DNA from 3 places in the Yersinia sp. SCPM-O-B-9106 (C-191) genome. Region 2 is predicted to be linked to each of the others. Evidence: predicted binding sites of a transcription regulator. Region 2 holds the regulator's gene; each other region holds the start of a gene.

Region 1 (4,176 bases), 1.6 Mb from region 2:
TATAACCGCTCCCCTGCACTTCCATCATAAAATTATCTACCAACGAATTGGTGTACGCGATAATTAAATTGTTGTTATCCAATGCACCTGAATATATCGCCGCGCGATCGGGTAGACGGCGCTTTCCTTTAGCAGGCATACGATAAAGTGGATGGCGGAATTCGCCTTGTCGTGTATAGCGGGCTTGCAGTACCGGCGTGTAGTAACCGGTAAATTGTACATTACCGAAATTATCCACCCCTTCCATCTGATAGGCATTCAGACCAAACAGACTTAACTTACTGGTATCTGCCCCGGCTAACATCCAGTTTTCAACCGCATTAAAGGTGCTGCTGTTGCGGTTATACAGACCTGGTGAAGATTGGTTAATCACTTTCACCTGATCAGAAAAATCTTTGGCGTTGACTGGCTTACCTGTTGCGTGTGGTTCATTCACCAACTCTAGTGGATGCTCCAGACGCCCATCTTTATATTGCTGCCCACGATCGGTTGGCCGGGATTGGCAACCAGCCAAAACAGCAATCATTATTCCACTCAGTAGGTATTTGCCCCAACGACTTGTCATTTCACGCCTTCTCTTCTCTTACTTACTTTTATCTACCGGATTTTATCTACCGGCGAACGATAACAAACGCCTATAGATAAAGGAATCAGCATGCAGAAAAAAATCCCCTGACACCATTGTGGGGAAAAAGGAAACAGATAGTTGATAAATTAATCGAAAAAACCTATTTACCCTAATTAAGTGGCAAAACTACTTGCAACAGATCTCATCCAGAGTATAGTGCGCTCAATCGGACGCGGGGTGGAGCAGCCTGGTAGCTCGTCGGGCTCATAACCCGAAGGTCGTCGGTTCAAATCCGGCCCCCGCAACCAAACGATACTGGCTACCAGCAGTATCAATCATTGTCCGATAGTCTTGAAAGTTAAGATGAATTAGGTAGAATGCTAGTTAAGTAGTAAAGCAGTAAAAATGTAATGACGGACGCGGGGTGGAGCAGCCTGGTAGCTCGTCGGGCTCATAACCCGAAGGTCGTCGGTTCAAATCCGGCCCCCGCAACCAATTACATGATTAAGTCAGATAGAAAAGTATTAAGACGGACGCGGGGTGGAGCAGCCTGGTAGCTCGTCGGGCTCATAACCCGAAGGTCGTCGGTTCAAATCCGGCCCCCGCAACCAATTCTTAATCATTTCATATCGCCATCAGACACCCTTAAGGGTGTTTTTTTGTTTCTAGTATTTGAATGCCCCAAAGCAAGAGCTATTCAGCCCCTGCTGTATACTCATCTGCTGCTTATCAATTAATGATCTACACCCTAAATAGTTCGAGTTGCAGGAAGGCGGTAACTGAGCGAATCCCCAAGAGCTTACACAAGTAAGTGACTGGGGTGAACGAAGACAGCCAACGCACATGCAGCTTGAAGTATGACGGGTGCATTAAAGTCGGGCCATCGCCCCACCATTAGCAAAATAAGCTTTGATACCGGCAAAGATGGACTCAGCCACTTGCTGCTGAAAATGGCTGGTTCGTAACTTTCTCTCTTCTTCCAAATTGCTGATAAATGCCGTTTCCACCAAAATTGATGGAATATCAGGCGCTTTCAAGACGGCAAAACCCGCTTGATCAACACGGTTTTTGTGGAGTTTATTAATTTTCCCCATACGATTCAGCACTTCTTTACCAAATTTCAGACTGTCATTGATAGTTGCGGTTTGCAGCAAATCAATCATGGTATGGTCAAGATAGCGATCACCACTCTTGCTCACCCCACCAATCTGGTCTGACTCATTCTGCGTTTGCGCCAGAAAACGCGCAGCGGTACTGGTTGCCCCTTTGGTCGATAACGCAAAAACCGACGAACCTTTAGCGGCCCGGTTGGTAAAGGCATCGGCATGGATTGAAATGAATAAATCCGCACGGAGCTTACGGGCTTTAGCCACCCGCACTTTCAAGGGAATAAAGACATCTTCATTGCGAGTCATAAATACCCGCATATTCGATTCTTTCTTTATTAAAGCCTGCAATCTGCGGGCAATTTGCAACACAATATCTTTCTCACGGGTTTTATTATAGCCAATAGCCCCAGGATCTTCCCCGCCGTGCCCTGGGTCTAACATGATAACAATCGGCCTATCTCGCCCTGCTTTACCTGCTTTGGGTGCTTCTACAGGTAAAGTGCGCTCCACATTGCCTTTATTGTAATCTTCTAATAGTGCCAGCAACGGATCATCTTCAGCCGAGGTTTTCCCCTCTTGCGGATAAAGATCCACCACCAAACGATTCCTAAACTCAGCAAAAGGTTTAAGAGTAAAAAGTTGTGGGCTAATACTTTGCTTCAACTCCAAAACCAGCCGAACAGTATTTTTATCAAACTGCCCTACCCGCGCCTGCTTGAGGTAAGGGTCACCAGACTGAACTTGCTTGGTAATCTCTTTTAGTACGCTATTGAGATGCACGCCTTCAATATCAACCACAATCCGGTCCGGATTCGTCAACGCAAATTGACGATACTTAAGTGGTGTATTGGATTCCAGCGTTACCCGGGTATAGGTTGAAGAGGGCCAAATCCTGACGGCAATAATATGTGAAGAAGCAGCAAATCCAACCCGGCTGACACTCAGTAGCCATGCTGCAGCAGCCCCGTGTAGTAGACGGCGACGCCCAGAATTATGATTTGAATCTGCCATGTAACTCCAAAGTAACGACCAAAATATGAATAAAAATAGAACAAAAAAAATCACGAGGAAAAACTTTAACGAATCGATCCCATGCTGTCATTAGAAAAACATTTTTATGTGATTCAACTCATTAATACAAATACGCCATACATATGCATTTAATAGCAATTTCTTGCTTGCCATCTTGGTCAAAAAAGAATAAAAATACAAAAATACCGAATAAAAATTCAAAGAGGATCTGCCGTGAAGGAACGTAGTACAGAACTGGTCCAGGGATTTCGTCACTCAGTTCCCTATATCAATGCGCACCGCGGCAAGACATTTGTTGTCATGCTGGGTGGCGAGGCGATTGAGCATGAAAACTTTTCTAGTATCGTTAACGATATAGGCTTATTGCATAGCCTTGGGATCAGGCTGGTTGTGGTATATGGCGCTCGTCCACAAATCGACAGCAATCTGGCACAGCATCACTACGAACCTATTTATCACAAGCATACCCGAGTCACTGATGCCCGGACGTTGGAAATGGTCAAGCAGGCAGCGGGTTTATTGCAATTAGATATCACCGCAAGATTATCAATGAGTTTGAATAATACTCCGCTCCAAGGCGCGCATATCAATGTGGTCAGCGGCAACTTTATTATTGCTCAGCCCTTGGGTGTAGATGATGGTGTAGATTATTGCCACAGTGGCCGTATCCGCCGGATTGATGAAGAAGCAATTCATCGCCAATTAGACAATGGCGCGATTGTGTTGCTGGGGCCAGTTGCGGTGTCAGTCACCGGCGAGAGCTTTAATCTGACCTCAGAAGAAGTGGCGACTCAGCTAGCTATCAAACTGAAAGCTGAAAAAATGATTGGTTTTTGCTCATCCCAAGGGGTGACAGATAACGAAGGCAATATTATTTCAGAACTGTTCCCGAATGATGCGCAAAAACGGATTGAAGATCTGGAGCAAGAGGGTGATTACAACTCGGGGACGGTCCGTTTTCTGCGTGGGGCAGTGAAAGCTTGCCGCAGTGGGGTACGCCGCAGCCATTTACTGAGTTATCAGGAAGATGGGGCGCTGGTGCAAGAACTGTTCTCCCGTGATGGTATCGGTACCCAGATTGTGATGGAGAGTGCGGAACAAGTTCGTCGCGCAACCATTAATGATATTGGCGGCATATTGGAGCTGATTCGCCCGCTGGAGCAACAAGGTATTTTGGTGCGCCGTTCACGTGAGCAGCTTGAAATGGAGATAGACAAGTTCACCATTATCGAGCGGGATAATTTGACCATTGCTTGCGCCGCGCTTTATCCTTTCCCCGAAGAACAAATCGGTGAAATGGCCTGTGTCGCGGTACATCCGGATTATCGCAGTTCATCCCGAGGGGAAATGCTGTTAAAACGGGTGGCCAATCAAGCGCGGCAAATGGGCCTTAAAAAGCTGTTTGTATTGACTACCCGCAGTATTCACTGGTTCCAAGAGCGCGGTTTTACTCCCGCCGAAGTTGAT
Region 2 (4,176 bases):
TTCCAGGGACAGGCAAAATTATCGTGCCGGATAATGACAATCATTTGAAACAAGTGATGGCAATGGGCTGCTGGAGCGAACAAGAAATGGTGGGCGAAACGGGCAGTTGGTTTGCACGTAAAGTTGCGGTAGATGCCAGTGTCTATGAAGTGTTCCTCGACAATGAGTTAGTGGGCGAGGTCAGCTGGTCATTGGTGGGCGAGCATAATATGCATAATGGTTTGATGGCCATTGCCGCCGCCCGGCATGTCGGCGTGTTACCAGCAGATGCTTGCCGGGCACTGGGTGATTTTATTAATGCGCGTCGCCGGTTGGAATTACGCGGCGAAGCTCATGGTGTCACGGTTTACGATGATTTTGCTCATCACCCCACGGCAATTCTCGCGACACTGGCGGCCCTGCGCAGCAAAGTGGGCGGAACCGCACGAATTCTGGCTGTACTAGAACCGCGTTCTAACACCATGAAGTTAGGTATGTGTAAAAATGAACTGGCGCCGTCATTGGGCCGTGCTGATGAAGTATTTCTGTTCCAGCCACAGCATATTCCTTGGCAAGTCGTTGAAGTTGCCGAAGCCTGTATTCAGCCAGCGCATTGGAGTGCTGATATTGATACGTTAGTTGATATGGTTGTCAAAACAGCGCAACCAGGGGATCACATTCTGGTGATGAGTAATGGCGGTTTCGGCGGGATCCATGACAAGTTATTGAATACTTTGAGCCAAAAAGCAGAGTGCGAAGCTCAATCTCAGGAATAAGCCGGATAAAAAAATCCCCCGCATAGCGGGGGTAAAAGGGTTCGTCGGATAGACGACGAGGGATTATTCTGTTGCGGTGCTGATGTAATTCACCAACTTTTTTCAATCGATACTCTATTCAATATGCTGGAAATGAATGTTTCAACAGATTGAATAAACCATCATGCTGGAAAGTATGCCCCTACGAGCGGGGCATTTACTTTCATGCTTAGCGCATAATCTTATTTGTAAATCTTAGCTGTTGCGTGCCAGCCATTGTCATCATTAATGCCAATGACTTTGTAAGCAGTCGCGCCTTTGCTGTCTGCTTTATCGGCAATTGCCTGCTCAATATCAGAAGGTGCGCCAGTAATGCCGCTAACACTAATCGCACCCAAATCCGTCATTTTGCTAGCTTGAGCAGCATCGACTGATTGTGCTGCTGATGCGCCGAAGGCGACAACAGAAAGTAAACTTAAAGCGGTTAGCGTTGTTTTGATTTTCATAATGATTTCCTAGATAAAATTTAACAATCCAACAGCGCTTATTATGCATTTTGGTGCTTTTGGCCTGTTGGTTTTACTGCTGATTCAACTTAAATCTCAACTGTGGCTTTGCCGCCATTCTTTATGTCTCGATGACAAATGACGACCAACTCAACAATTATTGGTAGATAGTGGCGGTGGCATGCCAATTATTCTCTTCACGAGCTTCAATCACTTTGTAAGCTTTAGCGCCCATAGCATCGGCTTTCTCAGACAGCGCCTGACGAATATCAGAAGGTGCGCCATTCAGGCCACTGACGGTAATAGTGCCCATCGGCTGTAAGTTTTTGGCCTGGCTTTCGCTGATTGAATCGGCTGCAAAAACACCAAATGACAGCGCAGATAGAATGCTAATGGTCGCGATGGTAGTTTTAACTTTCATATTATTGCCTCTATTTATTCTTTTATCACTTCAAAGGAAGTGTGATTTACGTCACGAAAATGAGTATACATCTAGTAACGGAGAATATTAATAGTCCGCTAATAATATTTAGCGTCACTTTACCCTTGGTTATTACTTTTTAAGAACTAAAAGGAATAAAAAATGATTAAAAAACAGCAGGTTTGTTAAAAAAGGTATTAATTTCAATGAAATGAGTATTTTTGACTAAAAGTGCGAAAGAGTCTGGTGGGTTTGACCGTTAATAAGAGGAAAACAGAATTATTTTGTGGTGTAGAAAGGAATAGGAAGTCGGATACTCTGGTTTAGAGCTAAAGAGGCAGATGATAGAGAGAATAGAGAAACAGGCTCAAAAGCATAATGCGGCGTATCACGCCGCACCAGATAAAGTGCCGAGTTAAAGCTCTTGCTCGAACAAGCGGAGGATAGCTTCATGTAACTGTTCGACAGTGAAACCTCTGGCCGGCGTGGTGAAAATGGTGTCGTCACCGGCAATGCTGCCTAGAATACCTTCCGCTTTACCTAATGAATCCAGCAGGCGGGCAATCAATTGGGCCGCTCCTGGGCTGGTATTAATCACGACTACCGAATCGTTATAATCGACATCTAATACCAAGTTCTTTAGTGGGCTGCTGGTTGTCGGAACCCCTAATTCAGCCGGTAAACAATAAACCATTTCCATTTTTGCATTACGTGTTCTGACCGCACCAAATTTGGTCAACATACGCGAAACTTTGGACTGGTTAATATTTTCGAAACCTTCTTCCTGCAAGGCTAAAACGATTTCACCTTGGGAACTGAATTTCTCTTCTTTCAATAACGCTTTAAACGCCTTGATAAGATCTTCTTGTTTGGCGGGGTTACGCATTGTTTATGCCCTGAACAGTCAATCGTGAATAGGATTATTATGCATATAAATGAATTTTTATGCAACATGACTATGGAGTATTGGCGATAAAAGCCCTGATATCAAGGTGCGCTGGAATGTTAACATCATCTCGCTGTTACAATTATGCTAAATATACTTTTATTAACATTTGGTTTGGGTAGCTAAAATGTTATTAAAATGATGTTGTTTTGATGTGAAAAAAGGGTGTAATGTAACCGCCGATTAACCTGTCATGAATACTGCGAGGAATTTTAGAATAATGTGCGCTATATCATTAATGAATAAGCGATTTACTCTAAAATATACAAACCTTATGCGCCTTTTTGATGCGTGATATCTCAATCTGACTGTTAATAGATTGTGTTTAAAATCGCAATAAATTATGGTTCGTAAATAGATGAATTCACGGCAAATTTAAATTAAATATAATAAGGAGTATAGGATGAAAGTTGCAGTTCTCGGTGCCGCTGGTGGTATCGGCCAGGCCCTCGCTCTCCTACTCAAGACCCAGCTTCCTTCAGGTTCAGACCTCTCATTATATGATATCGCGCCAGTGACTCCTGGTGTTGCGGTTGATCTGAGCCATATCCCGACTGCTGTTAATATTAAAGGCTTCAGCGGTGAAGATGCTACCCCAGCCCTGGAAGGGGCAGATATTGTTCTGATCTCTGCGGGCGTAGCACGTAAACCTGGTATGGACCGTTCAGATCTGTTCAATGTTAACGCCGGTATCGTGCGTAATCTGGTTGAGCAAATCGCGCGCACTTGCCCGAAAGCATTAATTGGTATCATTACTAACCCAGTGAATACTACGGTTGCTATCGCCGCTGAAGTGCTGAAAAAAGCCGGTGTTTACGACAAAAACAAATTATTCGGTATTACTACGCTGGATGCCATCCGTTCAAACACCTTTGTGGCTGAACTGAAAGGCAAACAACCTCAGGATATCGAAGTGCCAGTTATTGGTGGTCACTCGGGTGTGACTATCCTGCCATTACTTTCACAAATTCCAGGTATCAGCTTCACAGAACAAGAAGTTATTGATCTGACAAAGCGTATCCAGAATGCAGGTACTGAAGTGGTTGAAGCAAAAGCCGGTGGCGGGTCAGCGACTCTGTCTATGGGGCAAGCTGCTGCACGCTTCGGTCTTTCTTTGGTTCGCGCTCTGCAAGGCGAAAGCAATGTTGTGGAATGTTCTTACGTTGAAGGCGATGGTAAATATGCCCGCTTCTTTGCTCAGCCAATTCTATTGGGCAAAAACGGTGTAGCAGAACGTAAAGATATCGGCAAACTGAGTGCTTTTGAACAACAAGCGCTGGAAAGCATGCTAGATGTCCTGCACAAAGATATTGAGTTAGGCGAGCAGTTCGTCAAATAAATCTGTGTAGCAGGGGCTAACGTCGCCCCTGAAATGACACCATCAACCGCCGAAGCAGTTTATTGGCGGTTTTTTTATGCCTGGACAATAGGCTGGCGAATCCTCACTTTTCGGTCGATAAGGGCACCGGTTTTTGAATCAAAATAGCGTGTTGGCCAAATTTCGGAAGGATGAATGTCCAGGCATTCTGCAATCAACCATTCTCCCTTGGGCCAAGGGCGTGTTAATGC
Region 3 (4,176 bases), 680 kb from region 2:
AAATGGCCTGTGGATCGGCCTGAACTTCCTCTAATAAAACAGAGAGCGCCTGCTCAAGTTGTTGCTGTTCAGCCGCCGTTAAAACGCCAACCGTGACCAGTGCTTTAGACCAGGCAACAGAACCGATAATATCCTGCTCTGCCAGCCGGTAATCAAACCGCAGAGAGTCATTAAACTGCTTAAAACGCTGATCTGCCGCCTGACTGAACCGCCCGCCCCATAATGCCATCGTCTTACTTCCTTAAGTTCTCCCCTTCGCCCTTGAAGCTACAGGGTTGTTAGCTGCGCTCGCTCACCCGAATCACTTACTTGAGTAAGTTCATCGGGATGAGTTTGCTGGCTGCCTACCTGTAACTCCAATGACTTTGGGTTATAAAAATTTATAATAAAATAAACAGTATTAGGCCAAAATACGTGTGCCAATCGGCACCCCATTAAACAATGCTGGCAGTTGGTCGGCATGACGCCAACTGGCGATATCCACCGGACGGCCCAATGAGCGAGCCGCATCCAGCGCTGCATTCACTTTAACCACCATACCATCAGTAATGATGCCCTGAGCAATCAATTGCTCAGCTTTTTGTGCCGTCATTTCAGCAATACGCTGGCCTTTGCCATCTAAAATCCCGCTGACATCCGACAGCAAAATCAAATCGGCTCCCAGTGTCGCGGCCAAAGCTGTTGCAGCTTGATCGGCATTGACATTCATCAATTTGCCATCAGCAGTAATACCAATAGAGCTGATGATTGGCATGTAATTCGCGGCCAGTAAGGTTTGCACTAAAGCCGGTGAGCCAGCTTCGGCTTTACCCACATGACCAAGTTCTGCCTCCAGCGGAGTGACCGACACGGTATGGCCATCACCCAAGCATAAGCCAACAGCATTGATGTCATGCTTCACCGCCCAAGCCAGCAATGTTTTGTTGGCTGTACCCGCTAATGCACCCGTAATAATGTCAATTTGATCCGCGGGAGTCACACGCAGGCCGTTTTTCTTCACCACCGGCAACGCGAGTTTTTTCATCAAATCATCAACCAGACAACCACCGCCGTGCATAATCACCAGCGGGCGCTCATGCTTCTCGCGATAGGTCACCAATGCAGTAAACAGGCGTTCCAGCGCTTCTTCGCTGTCCAGCAACACGCCACCTAATTTAATGACCAACGGATTCATCATGTTTCGCCTCAATATAATTGGATAAAAATGTCAGTTTCGACTCTGTTACAACCCTCCAGTTACCTACAACAGGGATTGGGTTTCCACAAAACCAAAACGTATATTCATGCATTGCACGGCCTGCGCCGCAGCCCCTTTCAGCAGGTTATCTTCTGTCGCGACAATAATTAAATGCTCGCCCTGCACAGAAAAACCGATATCACAGAAAGGTAAACCGACCACCGCTTTCAGTGCTGGCACGCCTTGCTTATAAAGCCGAACCAGGGGCTTATCTTGGTAAGCATTGTGGTATGCCTCGGCGATATCTTGTGCCGTCACACCCGCTTTCAGGCGGCAGGTAATGGTTGCCAAAATACCGCGGGCGAAATTCCCCAAATGCGGAGTAAAAATGACCGGAGTGCCAAGGTGGGCGACAATTTCTGGCTGATGACGATGATTAAACAAACCATACGGCTGCAAACTCACTTCACAGAAACTGTTGCTAATGCTGGCTTTACGCCCCGCGCCACTGACACCACTGACGGCGTTAATCACTGGCCACTGCGCCTCATTGAGTAAATCGCCATCGACCAACGGCTTAAGCGCCAGTTGGGATGCGGTGGGATAGCAGCCTGGTACCGCGATCAATTGGGCCTGCTTAATTTTTTCAGCCTGCCATTCAGCTAATCCATAGACTGCTTTGTCCAGCCAATCGGCATGTTGATGCTCAAAACCGTAATATTGACTGTAAAACTCCGCATCCTGAACCCGGAATGCACCGGAGAGATCAAATACGACACAACCCGCCGCCAGGAATTGTGGCGCTAAATCATGGCTGACTTCATGGGCGGTGGCGAGGAAGACAACATCAACGCCTTTTGCCGCCAGAGCCACATCCACCAAGGGTTGTAGCGGAAGATCAATAATGCCTTTTAGCTGCGGATGCAGATCAGAAAGTAATTTCCCTGCATCTGCACTTTGCGCTGAAACCGTTAAACCGGTTATGTTCATATGTGGGTGACGATTCAGGTAAGCCGTAAGCTCAGCTCCAGCATAACCACTGGCACCTACAATTAGCGTATTCAACATGGGTTCAGTTCACCGTGCCCTTCGTGATTGAAGCTGCAGGGTTGTTAGCGACGTTTACTCACTCGAATCACTGACCAGTGTCAGCTCATCGGGATTCGTTCACTTGCTGCCTACCTGCAACGCCAATGACTTTGGATATAAAAATGTTATTCGGTATAAAGACATAAGTAGTCAAAACCGGCATTTGGGTTATCAGCAAGGTCTTACTGTTCCCCCACGTGATTGAGTATTGACTTTTTCGTCAATTTAAGGGTGTTTTTAGGTTCCCTTACGCTCAAGCTTACTGTATTTTTATTCATAATTAATGCATGAATATTGATACTATCCTAACCAAAGGCTGTCAACAGTGAAGATGAAATTACCTCCATTTATTGAGCTGTATCGGGCGTTAATCGCGACGCCATCGATCAGCGCAACCGATAGCGCCCTCGACCAAAGCAATGAGGCGTTAATCAACTTGTTGGCCGGATGGTTTGCAGATTTGGGTTTTCGCGTCGAAATCCAGCCAGTACCTGACACACGCCACAAATTTAACCTGCTTGCCTCTATTGGTGAAAAAAGCAGCGGAGAGGGTAGCGGCGGGTTGCTATTGGCGGGTCATACCGACACCGTTCCTTATGATGAGGGGCGCTGGACGCGCGATCCGTTCACTCTGACCGAGCATGACAATAAATTGTATGGTTTGGGTACTGCCGACATGAAAGGCTTCTTTGCCTTTATTCTTGATGCAGTGCGCGATATTGATGCCAGCACATTGAGCAAGCCGCTGTATATTTTGGCGACTGCCGATGAAGAAACCACCATGGCGGGCGCGCGCTATTTTGCCGCCTCCACCCAGTTGCGCCCTGACTTTGCCATTATTGGTGAGCCAACATCACTGCAACCCGTGCGGGCGCACAAAGGGCATATTTCCAATGCTATCCGCATTACTGGCCAGTCCGGCCATTCCAGTGATCCCGCTCGTGGTGTGAATGCTATTGATTTGATGCATGAATCCATTACTGAGCTAATGAAGCTGCGCACCAGCTTACAAGAGCGCTACAACAATCCGGCATTTGCTATCCCATACCCGACCATGAATTTCGGTCATATTAATGGTGGTGATGCTGCAAACCGTATCTGTGCTTGCTGTGAATTACATATGGATATCCGCCCATTGCCGGGTCTGACACTAAGTGATTTGAATGAGTTGATGACTGAAGCACTGGCCCCCGTCAGTGCGCGCTGGCCGGGCCGCTTGAGTATTGATGAACTGCATCCGCCGATTCCAGGCTATGAATGCCCAACAGATCATCATATGGTCGGGGTTATCGAAAAATTGCTGGGTGAGCGCACGGCGGTGGTGAACTACTGCACCGAAGCGCCATTTATTCAGCAAATTTGCCCGACATTAGTGCTGGGGCCAGGTTCCATCAATCAAGCCCACCAGCCGGATGAATTTATCGATATGGCCTTTATCGAACCCACTCGCGAGCTGATTGGCCAATTAGTTGACCATTTCTGTCAGCAGAAATAACTCGTATGGGGTAGGCGGATCAATATTACCGATTAGCCAGACTGATAATCTGGCTGTAGTAATTAAATTTCAGCAATATCCCTAAAAATGATGTTTTTTTGCTAGAAATAGTGTCAATTGGGGTATGGAATTGAACGTGGCGAGTGGATTTGTCCATCTCAGTCTTTTGGGTGAAATTAATTTACATACTCATCAAGTTACGAAGGGTACTAAAAGAAATCATATGAACGAACAATATTCCGCAATGCGAAGTAACGTCAGTATGCTCGGCACGCTACTCGGGGACACCATCAAGGAAGCGCTCGGCGAACACATCCTTGAAAAAGTAGAAACCATCCGTAAATTATCTAAATCTTCGCGTGCTGGTAATGAAGCGAGCCGTCAGGAACTGCTGACAACGCTGCAAAATTTATCC

The links. The regulator ArgR, encoded in region 2, controls arginine synthesis, uptake and breakdown. The targets are predictions, from matches to a motif close to ANTGAATAAAAATACANT.
Positions count from the first base shown of each region.
Region 1: argA (amino-acid N-acetyltransferase) is a predicted target of ArgR. The motif match lies at 2,713-2,730, and genes of this name have one in related genera.
Region 3: argC (N-acetyl-gamma-glutamyl-phosphate reductase) is a predicted target of ArgR. The motif match lies at 2,528-2,545, and genes of this name have one in related genera.

Region 1 covers NZ_CP110791.1:3,349,613-3,353,788, forward strand. The annotation lists gene mltA (murein transglycosylase A) at 1-565, opposite strand, end outside; tRNA gene OP863_RS15285 (tRNA-Met) at 800-876, shown strand; tRNA gene OP863_RS15290 (tRNA-Met) at 987-1,063, shown strand; tRNA gene OP863_RS15295 (tRNA-Met) at 1,103-1,179, shown strand; gene amiC (N-acetylmuramoyl-L-alanine amidase AmiC) at 1,438-2,688, opposite strand; gene argA (amino-acid N-acetyltransferase) at 2,923-4,176, shown strand, end outside.
Region 2 covers NZ_CP110791.1:505,581-509,756, forward strand. The annotation lists gene mpl (UDP-N-acetylmuramate:L-alanyl-gamma-D-glutamyl-meso-diaminopimelate ligase) at 1-755, shown strand, start outside; gene OP863_RS02280 (YdgH/BhsA/McbA-like domain containing protein) at 977-1,240, opposite strand; gene yhcN (peroxide/acid stress response protein YhcN) at 1,398-1,661, opposite strand; gene argR (transcriptional regulator ArgR) at 2,077-2,547, opposite strand; gene mdh (malate dehydrogenase) at 3,011-3,946, shown strand; gene OP863_RS02300 (helix-turn-helix domain-containing protein) at 4,021-4,176, opposite strand, start outside.
Region 3 covers NZ_CP110791.1:4,245,762-4,249,937, forward strand. The annotation lists gene argH (argininosuccinate lyase) at 1-229, opposite strand, end outside; gene argB (acetylglutamate kinase) at 401-1,174, opposite strand; gene argC (N-acetyl-gamma-glutamyl-phosphate reductase) at 1,241-2,245, opposite strand; gene argE (acetylornithine deacetylase) at 2,598-3,761, shown strand; gene ppc (phosphoenolpyruvate carboxylase) at 3,985-4,176, shown strand, end outside.